Regions from separate parts of the Pseudoalteromonas sp. NZS127 genome, predicted to be linked through region 1. Evidence: predicted binding sites of a transcription regulator. Region 1 holds the regulator's gene; each other region holds the start of a gene.
The links. The regulator sigma-54, encoded in region 1, starts transcription at its own class of promoters, with help from an activator protein. The targets are predictions, from matches to a motif close to GTTGGCACGNNNNTNGNNT.
Positions count from the first base shown of each region.

Region 2: I6E78_RS12060 (BON domain-containing protein) is a predicted target of sigma-54. The motif match lies at 3,357-3,375, and genes of this name have one in related genera.
Region 3: flgJ (flagellar assembly peptidoglycan hydrolase FlgJ) is a predicted target of sigma-54. The motif match lies at 3,507-3,525, and genes of this name have one in related genera.
Region 4: fliE (flagellar hook-basal body complex protein FliE) is a predicted target of sigma-54. The motif match lies at 3,074-3,092, and genes of this name have one in related genera.

Region 1 covers NZ_JADYWN010000001.1:142,335-148,391, forward strand. The annotation lists gene lptC (LPS export ABC transporter periplasmic protein LptC) at 1-366, shown strand, start outside; gene lptA (lipopolysaccharide transport periplasmic protein LptA) at 356-901, shown strand; gene lptB (LPS export ABC transporter ATP-binding protein) at 898-1,623, shown strand; gene I6E78_RS00705 (RNA polymerase factor sigma-54) at 1,693-3,186, shown strand; gene hpf (ribosome hibernation promoting factor) at 3,213-3,500, shown strand; gene ptsN (PTS IIA-like nitrogen regulatory protein PtsN) at 3,505-3,957, shown strand; gene rapZ (RNase adapter RapZ) at 3,979-4,824, shown strand; gene I6E78_RS00725 (HPr family phosphocarrier protein) at 4,868-5,140, shown strand; gene mgtE (magnesium transporter) at 5,288-6,057, shown strand, end outside.
Region 2 covers NZ_JADYWN010000012.1:85,656-91,712, reverse strand. The annotation lists gene I6E78_RS12085 (non-canonical purine NTP pyrophosphatase) at 1-373, opposite strand, end outside; gene I6E78_RS12080 (beta-ribofuranosylaminobenzene 5'-phosphate synthase family protein) at 366-1,277, opposite strand; gene I6E78_RS12075 (hypothetical protein) at 1,312-2,016, opposite strand; tRNA gene I6E78_RS12070 (tRNA-Ile) at 2,140-2,216, opposite strand; gene I6E78_RS12065 (YqaE/Pmp3 family membrane protein) at 2,524-2,682, opposite strand; gene I6E78_RS12060 (BON domain-containing protein) at 2,758-3,321, opposite strand; gene I6E78_RS12055 (LiaF domain-containing protein) at 3,637-4,302, shown strand; gene suhB (inositol-1-monophosphatase) at 4,573-5,376, shown strand; gene I6E78_RS12045 (GGDEF domain-containing protein) at 5,448-6,057, opposite strand, start outside.
Region 3 covers NZ_JADYWN010000002.1:341,673-347,729, reverse strand. The annotation lists gene flgF (flagellar basal-body rod protein FlgF) at 72-815, shown strand; gene flgG (flagellar basal-body rod protein FlgG) at 837-1,625, shown strand; gene flgH (flagellar basal body L-ring protein FlgH) at 1,642-2,325, shown strand; gene I6E78_RS03505 (flagellar basal body P-ring protein FlgI) at 2,338-3,435, shown strand; gene flgJ (flagellar assembly peptidoglycan hydrolase FlgJ) at 3,563-4,558, shown strand; gene flgK (flagellar hook-associated protein FlgK) at 4,560-6,057, shown strand, end outside.
Region 4 covers NZ_JADYWN010000002.1:323,724-329,780, reverse strand. The annotation lists gene I6E78_RS03450 (DNA-3-methyladenine glycosylase I) at 1-256, opposite strand, end outside; gene I6E78_RS03445 (sensor histidine kinase) at 403-1,515, shown strand; gene I6E78_RS03440 (sigma-54-dependent transcriptional regulator) at 1,512-2,972, shown strand; gene fliE (flagellar hook-basal body complex protein FliE) at 3,133-3,465, shown strand; gene fliF (flagellar basal-body MS-ring/collar protein FliF) at 3,486-5,201, shown strand; gene fliG (flagellar motor switch protein FliG) at 5,194-6,057, shown strand, end outside.

The sequences.
Region 1 (6,057 bases):
GCGGTTAAAACGGAGCTTTACGAGCAGCTAGGATTTACCTTATTCGAAAAACCTACTTTCATATTGTACGACGACAGACAAAAAACGTGGCGTATCAATGCTGATGAAGCAACACTTTACGATGAAAGACAATTAATTTTAGAGGGTAATGTAACTGCCCAAAACTTAATTGATGGCGCAATGATAGACAAAATTACCGCCGACAATATTCAAGTAGATATAATGCTACTCACTATGCGCAGCGAACAGCCCGTTATTATAACTGGACCGAATTTAAAGATCACCGGTAAAGGCCTTGAAGCCAATTTAACAACCGAGGTGATAAAACTAATTAACCATACGCGAACACTATATTATGACCAATAACCTTGCAAAAATACTTATTATTCCATCGCTTATACTTGTATTTAATAGTAATGCGGCAGAGCAAAGTACTTCCCCATTAGCTAATCAAATTTCTATTAGTGCTGACCGCCAAGAAGGCCAACTAAAAGAAAACGTTGGTATTTTTGAGAAAAACGTCGAGATAATTCACGGTAATCGTCGTATCACCGCCGATCGTTTAGAAGTACATAAGCGCGACGAACTTGGCGATAATAAACAACTATTAATTGCCACGGGCAGTCCTGCATATTTTGAAGAAAAGCAAGCAGATGGTACTGTCATGAGCGCCAGCGCTAACGAAGTACGTTACGATGTAGCGAAACGTTTTTTAACCCTAGTAGGAGATGCAAACATTTCTCAAGCTGGGCAAAAAATTACGGCTAAAAGCATCACCTACGATATAGAGCAACAGCTTATAAGTGCTGAAAAAGATGAAAACTCAACTGATCGGGTACACACTATTTTAGTGCCTATAGACGTAAAAAAAGAACAAAAACTCAATAAAGGTCAGCCATGAGTACATTAAAAGCAGAGCTATTAGCAAAAAGCTATAAAGGCCGTGAAGTTGTTAAAAATGTAGGACTTGAAGTAAAAGCTGGCAGCATTGTTGGTTTACTTGGCCCAAATGGCGCAGGTAAAACCACTACCTTTTACATGATTGTAGGCTTAGTTCCTAGCGACAAAGGTAAAATATTAATTGATGATAACGATATTACCTTACTTCCTATGCACAGCCGTGCTCGTTTAGGTATTGGTTATTTACCACAAGAGTCTTCTATTTTTAGAAAGCTCACTGTGTATCAAAATTTAATGGCTATTTTAGAAACGCGTAAGCAACTAAATAAACAAGCCAGGGAAGAAACCCTAAATAGTTTGTTGGACGAATTTAGCCTGCAACATATTCGCGACAGCTTAGGTATGGCACTATCTGGTGGTGAACGTCGCCGCGTAGAAATAGCACGTGCTTTAGCTGCAGATCCTAAATTTATATTGCTTGATGAGCCCTTTGCTGGCGTGGATCCTATTTCAGTACTCGATATTAAAAAAATTATAGAACACCTTAAAAATCGTGGTATTGGCGTACTAATTACCGACCACAATGTAAGGGAAACCCTTGATGTTTGTGAAAAAGCCTACATTGTTTCTCATGGGGAGCTAATTGCATCTGGTACTCCTGAATTTGTATTAAACGATAAAACAGTACGTGATGTTTATTTAGGCGAGCAGTTCAAACTGTAATATTTATGTTATTACTATAAGCATCTGCTAAGATTAATCATATCAATTTATAAGGATTGTTAGAGATAAATGAGGCAATCATTACAGCTGCGCATGGGCCAGCAACTTACAATGACTCCGCAACTGCAACAGGCTATTCGCTTATTGCAGCTTAGTACCTTGGATCTCCAGCAAGAAATACAAGAAGCACTTGATAGCAACCCATTACTTGAAGTTGATGAACAAGATTACACGGAAGAATCAGCAGGTAAAAACGAGCAAAAAGCAGATGACATTACTGTTAGCGCCTCTGCTGACGACACCCCAAGCGAGTATGAGCAAGATAGCGGTGAAGCACTAAATAAAGACACCATAAGCGACGACATGGCCATGGATGTATCATGGGATGAATATATGAGCGCAGCGCCTGCCTCTTCATCAGGGCCAATGCCTGAAGATGAATCTATTTATCAAGGTGCATCAACCGAAACCCTGCATGAATACTTAATGTGGCAATTACAGCTCACCCCTTTTAGCCCTACCGACGAAGCTATTGCCATAGCTATTGTTGAAGCCGTAGATGACTCTGGTATTTTAACCCTCAGTTGCGAAGACCTTTTAGCAAGCTTTAACCAAGAAACTGACGACGAACACGAAGTAGAACTAGATGAAATAGAAGCAGTGCTAAAGCGCATTCAATTATTTGATCCTGTTGGTATTGCAGCTCGCAGCTTGCAAGAATGCTTATGCATTCAATTAAATCAATTTGATAAAGACACCCCTTATATTAACGAAACAAAAATGGTGTTAACTGATCATATCGATTTACTCGCTGCTCGCGACTATCGTACGTTAATGAAAAAAACTAAGCTCAAAGAAGAAGAGCTTAAAGAAATAATGACACTTATTCATACGCTTAATCCTAAGCCTGCGGATACTATTGTCAGAGAAGAGTCTGAATACGTTATACCTGACGTGTCTGTTAAAAAAATAAAAGGCCGCTGGGTGGTAGAGCTAAACCCAGATAGCATGCCAAAAATACGTGTTAACAGCCAATATGCGGCTATGTCTCGTACAGTAAAATCCAGCGGTGACAGCCAATTTATTCGCTCGCACTTACAAGAAGCTAAATGGTTTATTAAAAGCCTAGAAAGTAGAAACGAAACACTCCTGAAAGTAACTAATTGTATTGTTAAGCAGCAACAAGCGTTTTTTGAACATGGCCCAGAAGCCATGAAACCTATGGTATTAAACGATGTTGCCGAAATAGTTGAAATGCACGAGTCGACTATTTCACGGGTCACTACGCAAAAATATATGCACACTCCACGTGGCATTTTTGAGCTTAAGTACTTTTTTTCAAGCCATGTAAGCACCGAAAATGGTGGCGAATGTTCATCAACTGCCATACGTGCCCTGATTAAAAAGTTGATAGCTGCAGAAAACTTAGCCAAACCATTGAGTGATAGCAAGATTGCAGATATATTGGCTGAGCAAGGAATTAAAGTAGCTAGACGGACAATTGCAAAATATCGCGAATCTCTGGCTATTCCCCCGTCGAATCAACGTAAAAGCTTGATTTAAGACGTACAACAAAGAGGAAAATGCTGATGCAACTAAACTTAACTGGTCGTCATGTAGACATTACAGACTCATTAAGAGACTATGTAAATAATAAATTTGCAAAGCTGCAAAGACACTCAGATCACATAACTAATGTGCATGTTATTCTCGATGTAGAAAAATTAAGTCAAAAAGCTGAAGCAACAATTTTTGTAAGTGGCGCTGAGCTATTTGCATCGACCGAACACCAAGATATGTACGCTGCCATTGACTCGTTGATTGACAAACTCGATCGTCAAGTAATTAAACACAAAGAGAAGTTTGCTCGACACTAACACTATGAAATTAAGCTCACTTATATGCCAGGACTGCAGCAAAGCTGTGGTCCTTTTTAATAGTAAAAAAAGAATTTTAGAATTCATCAGTGAACTCGCGCATAAAAAAATGCCGTATTTACCTCAGCAAGATATTCTCACTGCTTTATTGGCAAGAGAAAAGCTAGGTAGTACCGGTATTGGCCGAGGAATAGCAATTCCACATGGCCGTATGAGCGGGGCACAAGAGCCTCTTGCCTTAATTTTAATAAGCGAAACCGCTATTAATTTTGATGCAATTGATAATCGTCCAGTTGATATTTTTGTTGCGCTTATAGTGCCCGATGGCGATAACCAGCAGCACTTGAAAACACTAGCCACAATAGCTGATAAACTAAACGATAAAGAGTTTTGTAAGCAATTGCGTGCGGCAAAGTCTGATGAAGCGTTATACCAAGTTATTTTGGATCAATCCTAGTTACTAATAAAGGGGTGGTAAATGGAATTAATTATTATAAGTGGCCGATCAGGTTCTGGTAAGTCAGTTGCTTTACGTGTTGTAGAAGATTTAGGTTACTATTGTGTAGATAATATTCCGGTAAATTTGCTGCCTTCATTAGTGCGCAGTGTCTCTGATAACTACGATAAAATAGCCGTTAGTATAGACGTGCGTAACCTGCCTAAAGACCAGCAGCAGTTTAACGATATTCTTGAGTACTTACCCGACTTTGCTAAACCAACGTTATTTTATTTAGATAGCGACGATCAAACGTTAATCCGCCGTTATTCAGAAACACGTCGCTTGCACCCGCTTTCGATTGATTCGCTACCGCTAGATTTAGCAATAAAAAAGGAAAAAGAATTACTCGATGTACTCGTAACGCGGGCTGATCATGTCATTGATACAACCGATTTAAGTGTGCATCAACTTGCTGAATCTATGCGTGAAACCATACTCGGTAAAAAAGACAAACAGCTTATCATTACCTTTGAGTCGTTTGGCTTTAAGCATGGTATTCCCAAAGGTGCTGATTATGTTTTTGATGCGCGTTTTTTACCAAACCCACACTGGGAACCGGAGCTCAAGCCTTTAACTGGATTAGATCAACCAGTAAAAGATTATTTAGCTAGTCATAGTATTGTGCAAAAATTCACTTGGCAAATTCAAACCTTTGTACAAACGTGGTTACCACACCTAGAGCGTAATAATCGCAGTTATTTAACCATTGCTATTGGTTGTACTGGTGGTCAGCACCGCTCAGTTTATTTAGCGCAAACAATTGGTGAAAGCTTTGCTATGTCTCACCCTAATGTAAAAATTCGCCATCGCGAGCAAGAAAAATAATTCAATTTAAATAATCATCTGTTCAGCTTAAGTAGAGTATCTTATGCGCTTAGAAAATACATTTTTAATAAAAAACAAGCTAGGCCTGCATGCTAGAGCTGCTACCGTATTAGCACAATTAGCGGTACAATTTGACGCATCTATTACCTTATTTCAAGATGAAAAAGAAGCCGCTGGCGATAGCGTACTGGCTTTAATGTTACTAGAAAGCAGCCAAGGTAAAGAAGTAAAAGTAGTGTGCGAAGGACCCGATGCAGAGCATGCTTTACATGCCGTTGGCCAATTAATAGCGCAGCGCTTTAACGAACAAGAATAGTAGGCACTTTATTTAAACCAAGTAAACGAGCTAAAATATAGGGTTAGTGAAACCTTAAGCTAGTTTGGCTAAAAAAAGTAAGATAAACTGAACGAAGTTAATGACTAACTTCTTCCCTAACGTTATAAAAATAAATTAAGGACGCCAATGCCCGAAACTTTCGAACAAGACTATCCACTACAACAATTACAACAAGTGACCAAGTCACTCAATAGTGGTCAGTTTGTTCAAGTTAGGCGCATGCTGGCAAAAACAGCTCCTTGTGATACCGCACTTTTACTAGAATCATCACCACATAAAGTTCGTCGCCTGCTCTGGCAATTAGTTGATCCAGATGTACAAGGTGATGTCCTTGAAGAACTCTCTGAAGATGTACGTTTAGGCATTATTGCCCAAATGGAACCTAAGCACATTGCTGCTGCCACTGAAGACATGGGCCACGATGACTTAGGTGAAGTACTGCGAAGCCTGCCTGACACGGTTTATAAAGACGTGGTTAGCGCCATGGACATTCAAGATAGAGAACGTGCTACGCAAGCACTCTCCTATCAGGAACGCTCTGCTGGCGCGCTGATGAACACAGATACAGTAACCATTCGCCCTGATGTAACCCTAGATGTGGTACTGCGTTACATTCGTCTGCGCGGCGAACTCCCTGAGGGTACCGACGACCTTTACGTTGTCGATAAGCATAACTGTTTTTTAGGCGCTTTATCGTTAAGCACCTTACTAACCAATTCGCCCGAAAAAATTGTTCACGACCTAATGGATGAAGACTGTGAGTCTATTCCTATTTCGATGGATGAAAGCGAAGTGGCGCAGTTATTTGAACGTCATAACTGGATATCAGCCCCAGTAGTTGACGACAACGCCCAGCTACTTGGCCGTGTTACTATCGATGACATTGTTGATGTAAT
Region 2 (6,057 bases), on a different contig from region 1:
TAACTGAGCGATCATTTCCTAGTAAATCTAGTTCTAAATCAATATCTATAAAATTTGCATTTTCCATCCAATACTTAACATCAAGGCCTGGGTATTCATAGTTATATTTTCTAGAAAGCGCATGAATATCTACAGAGGTATCTTCGATTAAAAATGGCTTAACTGCACCAAGCTTAGATTTTTTAAGTTGAGATAAAGCACTTTGGAAGCTCATTTCAAGGAGTTTGCGTCTATTGTATAATCTTGGTTCTTTGTAGTTTGCTAAACTAGTAATTTCATTGAAATTTCTTATCGTGATATCATAATTTCTACATATATGACGAGCGTTTTGCATCTTTATTCGACTTGAAGTAAAAAAGATAAGCTCAAACATACTCTAACTTCCGTCCAGTGTTATTTGGCTTTAGTAATATCTCATTTAAATTATATTTTTCTTTCACATCGCGAATAACCTTTTTATTTTTTCGAGAAAATATGAATACCCCTGGCCCCATACTACTCATTCCAATACCCTTAACATCTTCATTTTCAAGCATAGAAAAAATATTTTTAACATTAGAACCACTGTATTGAACCTCAGCCAATTTCCAAGCTGTGTTTCTTATTAAATCGATTGCTTCAATAAATGTTTCATAATTTTTGTCTGCTAATGATGCTGAAACCATAAATATTGCGTTATAGCATGCTTCAAAAGAGTCTATTTTAGCGATAGGAGTAATAGCATTAAAAAAGTCAGCCTCTTGCTGCCCGAAATTATTAAACATACCTTTTGGATAAAGGAATACTATATCGCCAAAAGGATAGCTTTTTTGAAAAAGTAAGGTTGGAATTTTATTGGGTTCAACCAAGGCCGAAGGTAAATGCGGTTTATTTTCAGATTGTATTCCTGTATCAAATACGAATCCCCCAGTAAAATATGAATGAAGACCCACCCCAGAAGTTCCACCTCTACCCGATAGTACTTGCAAAAATTGAGACGTATAGTCATACCTATTGAGAATCAAAAGCGCTTCTATGGCAGCTAGAGTTATAGCAGTACCACTCCCTAAACCAATATGTGGCAGAGGAGCATTATATAAACATGCTTCTAAACCATGAGGAAGCTTTAGGTCTTTTCTTATTTGCTCAAGTTTTATAACTATTCTATCTAATGTAGGCCTAAGCTCTTGAGAAGCATGTTTAAATTCAATAACACTAGATTTTTTACCTATTAATTTGAAGCCTGTATCAACAGCCATTCCAAACCCACCATTACATCTAAACGAGCACTGGTGCATTGCAATTAAGTTAAAATGAAGTCTTAACGGAACACTAATCGAAACTTTTTGCATTTTCCCACTCAGTATCGAAAAATTTCTTATAAGGGGCTACAAAACTAGCATTTGAACGAAAATGTATTGAAGGTAAGTATTTTCCTCTTTCATTTTTGAAGTACGGCCCTATTACTGCGTCTTTATCAGTAATAAATAGATTGTGATTAGGCTCATGCTCATAAAACTTTACCTGGAAGCGTTGATTATATTTATCAGTAAGGCGTTTAATCGCTCGTTTACTGATGTCATATGAGGGCTGCTCTTCTGGCTCTAGAAAATCCCGATGGGTCAGTAGCATTCTCACTGTTAGTTTTTGATTGCCATCCAGCTTTTTTATGAGAAAATTATCTTCAGCTTCTTCTTCGCAAAAATCTTCAAAGAAACGCTTAGAGGTGTGAAATATCAGGTCAAATTTAGCATCGGCTTTATTTATTAATCGAGAGTAGTATTTCCTATCACCTCTGGTGCTAAGAAACTCTAAAACACCACAATCCTCAAGCTTTTCATTATTTCGGTAATTTTTATAACCAATCAAAAACTGAACTAAGGAAACTAAAGATGATATTGCCATACCACCTACAATTGGTGCCCACTTTTGATCGAATACCTCTCTGGCATATAAGATAAGTAGAATAGTAGTTATTGAAAATAAAGATATAAGAGCAATTAATGATAAAGAAATATTTACTTTTCGTCCGTGCATCTATAGTCCGTTATGTATTTGATGATTTGTTAAAACTATACTGTATTAATTCAGTATGGTAAATTCAAAAGTAGCACAGGGTAATTTCGGTTAGTAGGTATTTACTTGGAAAGCTTTGAAAAGTGGTGGCCCCTCCCAGACTCGAACTGGGGACCTAACGATTATGAGTCGTGTGCTCTAACCAACTGAGCTAAGGGGCCAACTTTTTGTATAACTGTAAACAGTTAATTTTTTTAAGAAGCGTTTAGCCACATAGCGACTAAAGCGGGGTGCAGTATAAAAAGTTTTTAGGGGCTTGTCACTAGCAAAAGTCTTTATTTTAACAATCAATGGTCTAACTGCTTAAATAGTAATCTTTTTATGGGTGTAATATTAAAATTTGCAGAATTTAGGGTTAATACTGGCAGCTAAGTAAAAATGAAATGGAAGGCTGTATATCGCGTAATTTAAAAATTGGGCTTTAAAGAAGCAACTTATAGCTTATATTACGCGACAAACAGAAATGAATTATTTTTTTGCGATAATGTAGATTGCATGTATTACTCCAGGGAAGTAACCAAACAACGTAAGTAAAATATTTATCCAAAAATGTAAGCCTAAACCCACCTGTAAAAATACTCCCAGTGGTGGCAGTAAGATTGAAAAAATAATACGTATAATATCCATAAGTACTCTCCTTATTTATAAACTAAAAAACTTATAAGCAAAAACCCAGCAGAGCTGGGTTTTATAAATACTATGTTACTTTGCAACTATCGTTAGTTTATCTACTACGTCGCGAACATCTTCAGCATTTTTAGCAATTTTTACTGCAAGCTGTTTTTCAGCATCTGAGTTCACTGTACCGGTAAGAGTAACTATACCGTTGTCAGTATCTACATCAATGTTTGTACCACCGACTTCTGAGTTAAATAAATAACGCGTTGTGATGACTGTGGTAATTTTAGCGTCGGTTAAGCCGCTACCATCATCATCTTTCATGTTGTCATGGCTTTTACTGTTCATGTTTTTCACAACAGTAAGCTGGTTATCAACATCGGTTACGCCATCTAAACTCAGTACAAGCTCTTCTGCTAACTCTTTGTCGAGTTCGCTATTAACTTTACCTGTTAGTATAACTTTGCCATTTTTTACATCAGTGTTGATGTCAAAGTTATTGAGGTTAGTGTTCATAAGAAGCACTGTTTCAGCCTTACCATCAATCCAAGCATCTTTACTTTCATTTTCCCAGCTGCTCGCTTGAGCACCCATAGCCGTAGTACCTAAAACTAACGCCGCAATGATAGATTTGTTAAATGTTTTCATAATCTTTCTCCTTTTGATTAAAGACACTTTAACTAATGCCAGCTTTAGGCCAACTTTAATAAGCAATTAGAATCAAAAAGTTAAGGCAGGGATGTAAAATAACTTCACTTTGTATACATCACTTTTTTACCGACTTATCGGTAAAAAGTTCTCAGTAGTGAAAATAACTAGATAATTACCATTTTGGTTAATGGATCGTTAATATAACAAAGTCACAAATAGGCTAAAAACATAACAAACTGATTAATAACAATAATATTTTTGGTATATGCTTTGCTTATATAGTGACAATAGTAAAATAAAAGGAATACCCTAATGAGCGTAAAAATAACAGACCGCCCGCAAGAGCAAGTGCGCGAAGAAGTGATTGATCAACTAATTTATAATTACAGCCACGGAGTTATTTCTGTTGAAGCATTTGAAAGGCGTTTAGATGAGGCAATGGCTACAAATAATAATGAAACCCTTGTTAGCTTAGTTGAGGATTTAACCCTTAATACTGATCAGCAATATAATGCCCAAAAGCATTCGCAATTTTCACCCAATTACAGCGCTCAACAATCTAGCCAGAGTGACTTTACATTACGCAGTATTTTAGGCTCCAATGAAAGAAGCGGCCAATGGGTTGTGCCTAAAAATATTTACCTGACTAACTTTATGGGCTCGGTAGTACTTGATTTTACTGATGCTGTTTTTACCCACCAAGAGGTAACGATTCATGTTAACTGTATTTTTGGCAGTGATGAAATATACGTACCAGAACACGTCAATGTAGTATCAAAAATGTTTAGCATTATTAGTAGTGTTGAAAATAAAACAGTGGCACTTAACAAGCATCAAGGGCCGACCATCCATATTGAGGGAAAGGCTATTATGGGCTCAGTAGAAATAAAGATTAAGCGCACCATTAAAGAAAAGTTTATTAGCTTTGCAAACCAATTAAAAACCCAGCTTGGTGGTAAAAGTGGTACTCCCATGTGATGTGCTGCCTATAAAAGCATGTTCATAGCTTTATAACTTGGGCCCAGGTTAAAGAGTAAAAAACATGCTACATTTTTAAAGCACTAGGACACATTAAAAAACGCTTTGCAGATTCATCAATGCTGAATTTGTATAAAATGCCCTGCACATCAAGCAAGTACAAAAAACAAACAAAAGTATTTAGGCTTTATTGTTTACTTTATGGTAAAAGTCGCTAAAATACGCCAGCTAAAATATATAAACGTTCTTTTACAACCCAAAGGTAATACCATGCATCCAATGTTAAACATTGCGGTTCGCGCTGCGCGTAACGCAGGCAAAATTATACTTCGTGCAAGTGAAGATTTATCAAAAGTTGAAGTTCAACAAAAAGGCACTAACGATTTAGTGACTAACATTGATAAAGAAGCAGAAGCTATAATTCGCGATACCATTTTACGCTCTTACCCTGATCACTGCATTGTTGGTGAAGAATTAGGCGAGCATAAAGGTAAGGATGCAGATTACCAATGGATTGTTGACCCGCTTGATGGCACAACTAACTTCATCAAGGGTATTCCTCATTTTGCGGTTTCTATCGCACTTAAAGTAAAAGGTCGTTTAGACCAAGCCGTTATTTATGATCCAATTCGTGGTGAGCTTTTCACTGCCTCTCGTGGTCAAGGCGCACAACTTAATAGCAAGCGTTTACGCGTTTCTAAAACAGTTGATTTAGGCGGTTCAATCTTAGCTACTGGCTTTCCTTTCAAGCAAAAACAACACCTAGATGCATACACAGAAGCGTTTAAAGCTTTATTCGTACATACTGCTGATATCCGTCGTGCGGGCTCTGCTGCGCTAGACATGGCTTATGTTGCTGCTGGACGCGTTGATGGCTTTTTCGAAATTGGTTTAAAACCTTGGGATACTGCTGCAGGCGAGTTATTAGTAAAAGAAGCTGGCGGCATGGTTGTAGATTTTGCTGGCGGCGTAAACTATAACAATAGTGGTAACATTATTTGTGGCGCACCTAAGCTAACCCAAGCAATAATTCGCGAAATTCGCCCTGTATTAACTGAGTCATTACTTCGTTAATAAAAATTGCATGGTTTAAAAAAGGAGCTTAGGCTCCTTTTTTGTTGTCTGCAAAAAATTATTTATGACGATTAAACTGCTTGTTGTTCTAACCTAGCAACCACACTACTTGGCTTACTACGCTGACATAAAAACAAATGGCTATGAGCAAAGCGCTTTGCTGATTTTTTAGCATTACTGGCCAATGCTGCAACCTGATGGCTATTCTTATAATGGTGTAAATCGGGAGTAACCAAGCCTATTGCCAGTGTTACTAATGGCACAAATTGTGGCTGCCCTTCTCTATTTTCACTCCAGTACCCCTTATTTTTAATATGTTCGGAACTAAAAAACACCTGTGACTCTATTTTAAATTGGCGAATAATATGCTCGCACACTGTAGCAGCATTATTATCATCAAATAGCACCATAAAATCATCGCCGCCAATATGGCCAACAAAACTGTTTGTATTACTACACGCCTGCATCGTAATATTTGCTAATAGTTTTATTACACTATCGCCGCTAGCATAACCAAATAAATCATTAAACTGTTTAAAATGGTTCAAATCTAAATACGCCAATGAAAATGCCTTCTGTGCAGCTAAACGCCGCTCTATGGCATCGTTAAGAGCTAGATTACCGGGTAACATAGTTAATGGGTTAGCGTGCTGCGCATGACGAATTTTTTCATCTGTTATA
Region 3 (6,057 bases), on a different contig from region 1:
TTTAGTATTAAATTTAATCTGGCGCATATATTGCATTTGTTCTTACAGAGATTTTTAAGTGAGTCGATGTTATGGATAAAATGGTCTACATTGCCGCGTCTGGCGCTAAGCAAAGCTTAATGGGGCTTGCCCTTAAAGCCAATAATTTGGCGAACGCAAATACCACAGGTTTTAAAGCCGACTTTGCCCAAGCTCGATCAATGCAAGCATTTGGTGAAGGTTTGCCATCGCGGGTGTTTTCTATGGAAGAGCGCCCAGGTTCAAACATGACATCGGGTGGCATACAGCAAACCGGTCGCGAGCTCGACATTGCCATGAGCGATAATGCCTGGCTAAGTGTACAAGACGCCTCCGGCAACGAAGCTTATACAAAAGTAGGTACGCTTAACATTACCGCCGAAGGCATGTTAGTCACCAGCGGTGGTCGTCAAGTAATTGGCGAAGGCGGCCCTATTATTTTGCCAGTCCCGATTGAAAAAATAGAATTTAGTAAAGACGGTGCCATACAAGTACGCCCACAAGGCGCGCCGGCTAACTTTTTAGAAGAGGTTGATCGTTTAAAAGTGGTTGAGGCAGATAACTCAACACTTGAAAAAGGTAACGATGGTTTATTTAGACCAAAACCAAATCAAACGGTTGAAACCTCAGCTAACGTACAAGTGATAAGCGGCGCATTAGAAATGTCGAACGTTAATCCGGTACACGAAATGGTCGATATGATCAGCCATCAACGCCAATTTGAATTACAAGTAAAGCTAATGAAAACAGCAGAAGAAATAGATCAATCGCAAGATCAGCTGTTGCGCATAGTTTAACTTTAAAATGAGGACACGATTATGAATCCAGCATTGTGGATCAGTAAAACAGGGCTTGACGCCCAACAAACCGACATTTCGGTTATTTCAAATAACTTAGCCAACGCCAGTACGGTTGGTTATAAAAAAAGCCGCGCCGTTTTTGAAGATTTACTTTACCAAAACATTAATCAGCCAGGCGGTCGCTCATCGCAAGATACCGAAATGCCATCAGGTTTAATGCTAGGTGCTGGTGCCAAAGTGGTAGCCAACCAAAAAAACTTTTCGCAAGGTAATATGCTAACCACTGAAAACTCACTAGATTGGATGATATCAGGTCCGGGGTTTTTTGAGGTGTTGCAGCCAGATGGCAATATTGCTTATTCGCGCAATGGTCAATTTACTACCGATGGCGAAGGGCGAGTTGTAACCTCGGGTGCCGGTTATGTAGTTCAGCCTGAAATGAACGTACCCGACGACGCGCAATCAATAACTGTATCGCAAGACGGTGAAGTGTCTGTACGAGTTGCAGGGCAGGCCGATAACGTGGTTATTGGACAAATTACCATTAGTGACTTTATTAATCCGTCGGGCCTTGAGCCTATAGGGCAAAACCTTTACACCGAAACTGCGGTAAGTGGCGCGCCGGTGCAGGGTAACCCTGGGGTTGATGGGCTAGGCACTATTATTCAAGGCTCACTAGAAACGTCAAACGTAAACGTAACCGAAGAGTTGGTAAACCTAATAGAAACCCAACGTGTTTACGAAATGAACTCAAAAGTAATTTCGGCAGTTGATGAAATGATGAGCTACATCAATCAGCAATTATAATATTTTAGAGGTTATTATGCGCAATATTATATTATTTGCAGCGGGTACTTTATTGTTAAGTGGCTGTGTGTCTACACAAAATAGTGACGTAGTACAAGACGATCCTTACTATGCACCCATGTACCCAGAACCCAATGTTGAACCGGCAGTTGCTAATGGCTCACTGTTTAATACGTATTTATCGAACGACTTATACGCCGATAAAAAAGCACTGCGTACCGGCGATATAATTACGGTTAAATTGCAAGAGTCTACGCAAGCCTCTAAAGCGGCAAAAACAGAAACCGATAAGCAGTCAGACGCAAAACTCGACCCCGTTATTGGTTTAGGCGGATTACCGGTAAATATTGGCGGCGACAGCATTCAATTTGGTATTGGCAGCGACGCGTCATTTAAAGGCGACTCAAAATCAAATCAGTCAAATAGTTTAGCCGGTGATATATCGGTAAACGTAATGCGTGTTTTACCTAATGGTAATTTAGTTATTCGCGGCGAAAAATGGCTAACGTTAAACTCGGGCGAAGAATTTATTCGTTTAGAGGGATTAGTAAGGCCAGAAGATGTAACTGCAGACAATACCGTACAGTCAAATAGAATTGCTAATGCACGAATTCAATATTCGGGCAAAGGGCAAACTCAAGAAGCGCAAAGTGCCGGTTGGCTAACACGCTTTTTTAGTAGCTCACTTTTTCCTTTTTAGAGGACATTCATTATGAATGTATTTAAAGTTCTTTGTTTAATGGTGTTACTTGGCTGGCAACTTCCTGCCATGGCCGAGCGCATTAAAGATGTGTCTATGGTTGAGGGCGTACGCTCAAACCAATTAGTAGGCTATGGCCTAGTTGTTGGCTTACCTGGTACGGGCGAGAAGCAAAGCCGATTTACCGAGCAAAGCTTTAAAGGCATGTTAAACAGCTTTGGCATTACGCTACCGGCAAGCTTAAAACCAAAAATTAAAAACGTGGCTGCGGTTGCAGTGCATGCTGAGCTACCGCCTTTTAGAAAGCCCGGGCAAACTATAGATATTACCGTATCATCTATTGGTAGTGCAGGTAGTTTACGTGGTGGTACTTTACTACAAACCTTTTTAAAAGGGGTCGACGGCAACGTATACGCTATTGGTCAAGGTAGTTTAATTGTAGGTGGTTTAGGCGCAGAAGGGCTTGATGGCAGTAAAGTCGTTATAAACACGCCAACAGTGGGGCGTATTCCAAATGGCGCAACCGTTGAGCGTGCAGTTAAAAGCCCATTTATGCAAAACGACTATATTACTTTTAACTTAAATCGCCCAGACTTTACTACCGCCAAGCGATTAGAAAAAACCATAAACGATTTAGTAGGCCCAAATAGCGCCCAAGCACTCGATGCAGCGTCTATTAGAGTTATTGCCCCAAGAGACGCCTCGCAGCGCGTGTCTTACTTATCAACGCTCGAAAACCTAGAGTTTACCCCAGCAGATACAGCGGCAAAAATTATCGTTAACTCGCGTACCGGTACTATTGTTATTGGTAAAAATGTAAAGCTGCAACCAGCTGCTATTACTCACGGTGGCTTAACAGTAACGATTGCAGAGCAGCTAAACGTATCGCAGCCTAATGCTTTTAGCGATGGCGATACCGTTGTTACCCAGCAAAGTATTATAGATATAAAACAAGACGACTCACGGGCATTTGTATTTAACCCCGGAGTGAGCCTAGATGACCTAGTACGCGCTATAAACGAAGTAGGCGCCGCACCTGGCGATTTAATGGCAATACTAGAAGCCCTAAAAGAAGCCGGCGCAATAAACGGCCAGCTAGTTGTAATTTAAAACAACGTAATGCTATCGGTGGTCAGTTTTAAAAGCTGGTAACCGATGGCATCTTGCTTAACACCTTCCCCTCTGGCTCAATTTTTGCATTGCTTTATACATTATTCATTATTGTGTCAAAAAGCTGATGGAAACAAATCACCTCGATAAGCAAAACTTTTTTGATTTAGGTAACTTAAACGCTTTGCGTAAAGACGCCCTAAACAGTGGCGACGCGTCTAGTGATGCCTCAAAAGCGGCTCTCAAAAAAGCAGCGGCACAATTTGAAGCCATATTTACGCAAATGCTGCTTAAAAGCATGCGCAAAGCCAGCGAAGCCTTCGAAGACAAAGAAAGCCCATTAAATTCAAGTAGCGTAAAGTTTTTTGAAGAAATGCACGATCAGCAACTTTCATCAGAGCTCTCGTCTAATGGCTCATTAGGGCTTGCCGACTTAATAGTGCAGCAACTTTCTCCTACGGCAAAAAATTACACCCCAGCTTCAGTACTCAGAACCAGTAACGATCTTTTAAGCGATCAGCGTGCTGGCATAGAGTTGCCGCAGCAACAGCGTAAAAAAGCCGTAACCGAGCCTGTAGATAAAAACGCTATGAATACCGAAAAGCCAGAAGTAGCTAAGCCAAACTTTGAAACGGCCGAAGAGTTTGTAAGTTCGGTATGGGAGCATGCTAAAACAGCGGCTAAAAAAATTGGTTTAAACCCAGCCGTTATGGTGGCTCAAGCAGCACTTGAAACCGGTTGGGGTAAGCATATTATTAATAAAAGCGACGGTAACAGCTCAAATAACTTATTTAATATTAAGTCAGATAAAAGCTGGCAGGGCGAAAAAGCCAACAAAGTAACCTTAGAGTTTGAACAAGGTGCTGCAGTTAAAAAACAAGCCAGTTTTAGAGCTTACGACTCAATAAAAGACAGCGTAAACGACTTTGTTGATTTTTTAACTCAAAACCCACGCTATCAACAAGCATTACAAAATACCGGCAAACCGGCAGCGTTTTTAGACTCATTACAACAAGCCGGTTATGCAACAGACCCAAATTATGCGGATAAAATAAAGCGCGTACTTAACAGTAGCGAGCTAAAAAATATTGCAACAAACGTGATCCGCCAAGGAGTAAAGTAACATGTCGTTTAATTTATTAAACATTGCTAATTCAGGAATAAGAGCAAACACTGATCTGTTGCAAACAACCAGTAAAAATATTGCCAATGTAAATACCGACGGGTATGTGCGCGAGCGTACAGAGCATGGCACCATGATCGGCAATCAAGTTGGCAAAGGTAATACCTACAGGTTACTTAATGAATTTGCACAAAAACAATTAAACCGAGACACCTCAAATAAAACGTTTTTTGATCAGTTTGTAAGTGAAGCAAACCGGGTCGATACGTTATTTTCGCAAGAAGCGAATAGCTTATCAACAGGTATAAACTCGTTATTTAATAACGTGCAAGAAGCGCTTAATCAGCCATCGTCAACGGTTGCACGTTCGTTAGTAATGACTAACGCCGATAGCTTAATAAGCCAAATGGATAGGTTGTCGGGAATAGTGCTGGATCAAAAAAATGTTGTAAATGAACAGCTCGAAATATTCTCCGATGAAGCCAATACCTTAATTCAAAAAATAGGATCGTTAAACCAACAAATTGCTGGTGTTAATGGTACTAACAACGCATCAGCTGCAAGCGGCACATATAACGAGCGCGATAAAGCGATTCGCGATTTATCAGAGTTAATCGACATTGAAACGCTTGACGGCCCTAATGGTGAAAAGCTCGTTTTTATGGGCAGCGGTGAAGCCGTTGTAATGCAAAACGGCTCGTTTAACTTGTTTTCGATGCGCGGCGACCCGGATCCAAACTTTAAAGAACTGCGCTTAGATGTAAATGGCGGCAAAGCTGTGCCGCTTGAAGTTGATGCCAGTAAATTAAAAGGCAAAATAGGTGGTTTACTTGCCTTCAGAGACGATATTTTAGTACCTGCGCAAAATCAAATAGGCCAAATGGGTTTAGCGTTAGCAGATGCATTTAACCAGCAAAACCGTTTGGGAATGGATGCTAACGGTAAATTGGGCGGCGATATATTCAATATACCTACGGCAAAAGGGTTTGCCTATCAAGCTAACACCGGCGGTGCGGGTGTTAGTGCAACAGTAGAACCCGGTAAAGGTAGTAATTTACCAGCCAGTGATTTTATTGTGACTTATACCGCAAACCCAAACGAAGTGAGTATTCAGCCAGTAGATAATAAAGGCGAGCCATTAGGCGCCGCTACAACAGCAACATTTGTAGGCGGTGAAATTAACTCGGCAAATAACCCAGGTGTTGATTTATTTGGTTTGCAGTTAACTATGGCTGGTGCAGGTAATGAAGGCGATAAATTTCAAATTAAGCTCAATTCAGAAGCCGCAGCAAATATTACCCTCGCCACTGGGCGCGGTGAAGACCTAGCGTTAGCATCGCCAATACGCACCGCCGATTACATAAATAACACCGGTAGCGGCGCTATTTCTGCTGGCAGTGTGAGTAGTGTTACCGCTGGTGGCTTTACAACTACCACTCCTCCTGCACTCGCTAATGGAGATATAACCATTGTTAAAGCAGCGGGTACAAATGATTACT
Region 4 (6,057 bases), on a different contig from region 1:
CAAGCATTAGTCGCTCAATATCTTGCTCGGTAAATGCTGCTACTTTGTGTGCATCAAAATCGGCAAAAGCATTTTTATAACCATTACGCTTTTTTAAAATAGTGTACCAACTCAAGCCTGCTTGCGCCGACTCCAGCGTTAAAAATTCAAACAGCTTTTTATCGTCATACACTGGCACTCCCCATTCATTATCGTGGTATGCAACGTAGTCGGGTTTGCTGGTGTCGAGCCATGAGCAGCGGGTTTGCTTGGTCATTATAATTCCTTAGTTGCGGTGCTTTTATTTGCGCGTCATTTTAATGTCGCGCATTTTTACTGTGTAACTCAATGATATACATGGTAATAAAAGGTGGTATAAATTGTGCATTTGAAACTGTATCTGCATCAATTAGAGATTTGATTATGGCACTTGCTAGTGTGTTAAAACCACAGTTTATTTCTGCAAATCAGTATAACCCATGTTTACTTCAAGAGGAGTATATAGGGGAGTTAAGTGATCTGCGTAAACAGGCTAGTTGGCTTTCGCATTTAGTAGATACTATGCCCGCAGGAGTAATTGTGCTTGATGGTAAAGGCATGATAGCGAAAGCGAATCAAATTGCGATTGATATGCTTGGCGAGCCGCTTGAAGGCGAAAAGTGGTTTAGTGTTATTCAGCGCTCTTTTCGGCCTCAGCAAGATGATGGCCACGAAGTGTCTTTAAAAGACGGGCGCTTAATAAAACTTGATATTACCGCACTTGCCCCAGAGCCTGGGCAACTTATTTTAATGACAGACTTGAGTGAAACCCGCCGCTTACAAAAGCGGGTTGCACATATGCAGCGTTTAAGTGCGCTGGGTAAAATGGTGGCATCTTTGGCGCACCAAGTACGTACGCCGCTGTCGGCGGCTATGCTTTATGCTGCTAATTTAGGTTCAAAACGCTTACCCGAAGCGTCGCGCGATAACTTTCAAACTAAATTAATGTCGCGCTTAAAAGATTTAGAAAACCAAGTAAACGACATGCTGCTATTTGCCAAAAGTGGCGATCAGCATGTGGTTGAGCAGGTGTCTATGCAGCAATTATTAAGCGAAGTAAAAACCGGTGCAGATGCCATGGTAACGCTTAATAACAGTGAGCTTGATGTAAGCTTACCTGAGCCCGACATTGCGATTTTAGGGAATAAAACCGCGCTTGCCAGTGCGATTCAAAACCTGATTCATAACAGTATTCAAATTATAGGCGCTGGGGCACAAGTGCAAGTAAGTGCAATGCGCGATTTGCAAACCCCAGATTTTGTACGCATTAGCGTGAGTGATAATGGCCCAGGTGTTGACCTACAGCAGGTAGATAAACTGTTTGAACCATTTTTTACCACTAGCAGCCAAGGCACAGGCTTAGGGTTGGCGGTTGTTAGCTCTGTTGCTAATGCGCACCAAGGGCGTATTGAGGTGACTAATAATGTACATGGCGGCGCTTGTTTTAATCTGTTATTGCCAATTAGCGCAGCATCTAAATTAGAGGAATCGTTATGAGTAATACTATTTTAGTTGTAGAGGACGACGCAGGACTTCGCGAAGCATTAATAGATACCCTAGAAATGTCGGGTATTGAATGCGTTGCTGCCGACAGTGCTGAGCAAGCAATGTTACTACTTAAAAAAGAATCCTTTTCGTTAGTGGTGAGCGATGTGCAAATGGGCGCTATGAGCGGCCTAGATTTACTGCGCAGTATTAAATTAAATTACCCCGATTTACCGGTATTAATGATGACCGCCTACGCAACTATTGACGATGCGGTAGAGGCAATGCGCTTAGGCGCGATTGATTATATGGCCAAACCATTTGCACCCGAGGTGCTATTAAATATGGTGAGTCGCTATTTGCCCGAAAAACCCAAAGAAACCGACGGCCCTATTGTTGCCGATCCAACGAGTATTCAATTGTTGGAGCTTGCAAGCAGGGTAGCTAAATCAGACGCCAGTGTTATGGTGCTGGGACCAAGTGGCTCGGGTAAAGAAGTATTAGCGCGGTTTATTCATGATAAATCAGCGCGTGCAGCAAAGCCTTTTGTGGCTATTAACTGTGCAGCTATTCCTGAAAACATGCTAGAAGCAACATTATTTGGCTACGAAAAAGGCGCGTTTACTGGCGCGATTCAGGCATGCCCAGGTAAGTTTGAGCAAGCACAGGGCGGTACAATTTTACTTGATGAAATTACCGAAATGGATTTAGGCTTACAAGTTAAACTACTGCGTGTATTACAAGAGCGTGAAGTTGAACGCTTAGGGAGTCGTAAAACCATTGCGCTGGATGTACGCATACTCGCAACCAGTAACCGCGATTTAAAACAAGCGGTAGCGAATAATCAGTTTAGGGAAGATTTATATTATCGCCTTAACGTTTTTCCGCTAATGTGGCGGCCATTGTGCGAGCGCCCTGGCGATATAATTGTGTTGGCGAAGCACTTAATTGAACGCCATTTAATAAAAGCTAAGCAGCCGCTGGCTATTTTAGATAAGCAAGCTGAGCAAAAGCTCCTTAGCCATACATGGCCAGGTAATGTGCGTGAGCTTGATAACGTAATTCAGCGTGCGCTTATACTGCGCAGTGGTAACAGCATAGGTGAGCAAGCTATTTTTATTGAAAATTTAGCCCCAAGTAACTTTGTAGTAGAGCCAGCAATTAGTGAAAGTGCGTTAACTAGCGCCTATTACGATAGTAAAACAACAGCCGTTATTAATGACGAAAAGTCGGGTGATGAAAAGCTTGATGATCAAACACCGAATGAGCAAAAATCAGATTTACTCGCTCAAGATACAGGCAGTTATAAAGATGAGCTTAAAGATAAAGAGCATCGAATTATTTTAGAAACACTTGCGCGTTGCCAAGGCAAGCGTAAAGACGTAGCCGAAACTTTGGGTATTAGCCCGCGAACTTTACGTTATAAACTAGCGCAAATGCGCGACTTAGGTATTTCACTTCCTGCATAACCTTCAAAAAAGCCCTAAATTCAATACCTTGAATTTAGGGCTGTCAAAACTCTGACTAAGTAAAAACTAACTGTAACACCATGTATTTAAAGCTTTATTTATGTGGCACGTTTTGTGCTTTATTAACCTTAAGAGTTAACTGCATTGTTAGAGACAAATAATGAAAATTCAAAATAGCGCTGTATTTCAAGAAATGCAATCAATGGCCTTAGAAGCGGGCCGTAATAATCAAATTAATAAATTGCCTACGCAAGTTCAGTCTACGTCATCAGCACAATTTGGCGATATGCTTAGCAATGCGCTCAATACTGTGCATGAGTTACAGCAAGACACAGGTCAAAAAGTAAAAGCGGTTGAAATGGGCGACAGAAGCGTATCGCTTGCTGAGGCAATGATTGCTTCGCAAAAGTCTTCTGTTGCATTTGAAGCGACCGTACAAGTGCGTAATAAACTTGTTGAAGCTTACAAAGAAATCATGAATATGCCTGTTTAATCAGGTAGTGGAGAATAATTGTGGCGCAATCTAATCAATCTACAGATCTTGCACTTGCTAGTGGCGGTATTGAGCAAAGCGATAGTGACGATCAACAAGAACAAAAGTCGGGCTATTTAAGTGCGTTAAGCGGTGTTGATGTATTGCGTCAAGTTACCCTTGTTATAGCACTGGCGATTTGTTTGGCAATTGCCATTTTTGTGATTATTTGGGCACGTCAGCCAGATATGCGCCCATTAGGTAAAATGCCCACCGAAGAGCTAATTCAAACGCTTGATTTTTTAGATGCGCAAAAAATAGATTATCAACTAGATGGCAATGTAGTGTCGGTTGATGAAAGCGAATACCAAAATATAAAATTACTAATGACTCGCGAAGGCTTGGATCAAGGTCCTACTTCTGGTTCAGACATAATAATGCAAGACATGGGCTTTGGTGTAAGCCAGCGCTTAGAGCGCGAGCGCCTAAAGCATGGCCGAGAGCAACAACTTGCCCGCACTATAGAAGAGCTAAATAACATCACTCGCGCCAAGGTGCTGTTAGCTATTCCAAAAGAAAACGTATTTGCCCGCAGAGAGAAAAAACCATCAGCAACGGTCGTACTTACGCTTAAACGCGGACGCTCGCTTAACAGCGAAGAAGTAGACTCTGTTGTGGATATTATAGCCTCAGCTGTGCAAGGGCTTGAGCCTGCACGTGTAACGGTTACCGATCAAAATGGCCGTTTATTAAATTCGGGCTCACAAAGCTCACTTTCTGCGCGTTCTCGTAAAGAGTACGACCTAGAGCGTAAGCGCGAGCAAGAATACCTAGAAAAAATTGATAGCATTTTAATCCCTATTGTTGGTTTGAGTAATTACACTGCGCAAGTTGATTTGAGCATGGACTTTAGCTCATTAGAAGAAACGCAAAAACGTTATAACCCAGACCTACCAGCGGTAAGAAGCGAAACCACGTTTGAGGAAAACAACATAGGCGGCTTAGCTGTGGGTATTCCTGGCGCGTTAAGTAATCAGCCTCCGGTAAATTCAGATATTCCAGAAGTAGCAGGCCAAGGCGGCGCAGGAAGTGCTACTTCACCGAGTCGTACGCATAAAGAAGCCACGCGTAACTATGAGCTCGATACTACTATTTCGCATAAGCGCCAACAAAGCGGCACGATTCGCAGAATTAGTGTATCGGTAGCGGTTGATTATTTGCCAACAGTGGGCGAAAACGGTGAAACCACCATGACCCCGCGCTCGGTTGAGGCACTGTCAAATATTCGACGTTTATTACAAGGTGGTGTTGGCTTTGATATACAGCGCGGCGATGCCCTAGAAGTAGTAACAGTTCCCTTTGTACGAGAAGCCGTAGATATGAGTTTTGAAGTACCTTTATGGGAACAAGACTGGTTTATGAAAATAGTACGCTTAGTACTGGCTGCATTGGTTATTATTGTGTTGATTATGGCTGTAGTTAAACCTATGCTAAAACGCTTAATTTACCCAGACAGCACGCTTGATGAGTACGATGAAGATGCACTTAGCTCAGGGGTTGATATTGGCGATAATAGCTTAGATATGCTAAATAAAGACTTTGATTCTGCTTCAGTTGGCTTCTCAAGCGATGGTACACTGCAGCTACCCGATTTACATGGTGACGAAGACTTACTTAAAGCCGTACGTGCCCTTGTAGCTAATGAACCAGAACTATCATCACAAGTAGTGAAAGCGTGGTTAACAGAAGATGACTGATCAAAACCAAAAACAACTCCCAGCAGCATTTGATGTTGATAAGCTAGATGGCGTAGATAAAGCGGCCATACTGCTATTAAGTTTATCTGAAGAAGATGCAGCGCAAATACTCAAACACTTAGAGCCCAAACAGGTGCAAAAAGTGGGTATGGCGATGGCCGGTTTGCAGGATCTATCGCAAGCTAAAATAAGCGCAGTACATAATTTATTTATAGAGCAAATTCAAAGCTTTAGTACAATTGGTTTTCAATCAGAAGACTTTATTAAAAAAGCGCTTACTGCTGCATTAGGTGAAGATAAAGCTGCCAGCTTAATTGACCAAATAGTAATGGGATCGGGCGCTAAAGGGCTAGATTCGTTAAAGTGGATGGACTCGAAGCAAGTAGCTAACATTATTCGTAATGAGCATCCGCAAATTCAAACCATTGTATTATCTTATTTAGAGCCTGAGCAATCTGCCGAAATACTGGCGCAGTTTCCTGATAAAGTGCGCCTAGATTTAACCATGCGTATTGCTAACCTTGAAGAAGTGCAGCCAGCTGCCTTGCAAGAGCTTAACGAAATTATGGAAAAACAGTTTGCAGGCCAAGCGGGTGCGCAAGCTGCGAAAATGGGTGGCTTAAAAGCGGCTGCCGATATTATGAACTACCTAGATACCAACGTAGAAGGGCAGTTAATGGACTCTATTCGTGAGCATGACGAAGAAATGTCGCAACAAATTCAAGATCTTATGTTTGTGTTTGAAAACTTAATGGACGTAGACGACCGTGGTATTCAAGCAATTTTACGCGAAGTACAACAAGACGTACTAATGAAAGCTATTAAAGGTACAGACGATGCGCTTAAAGAAAAAATA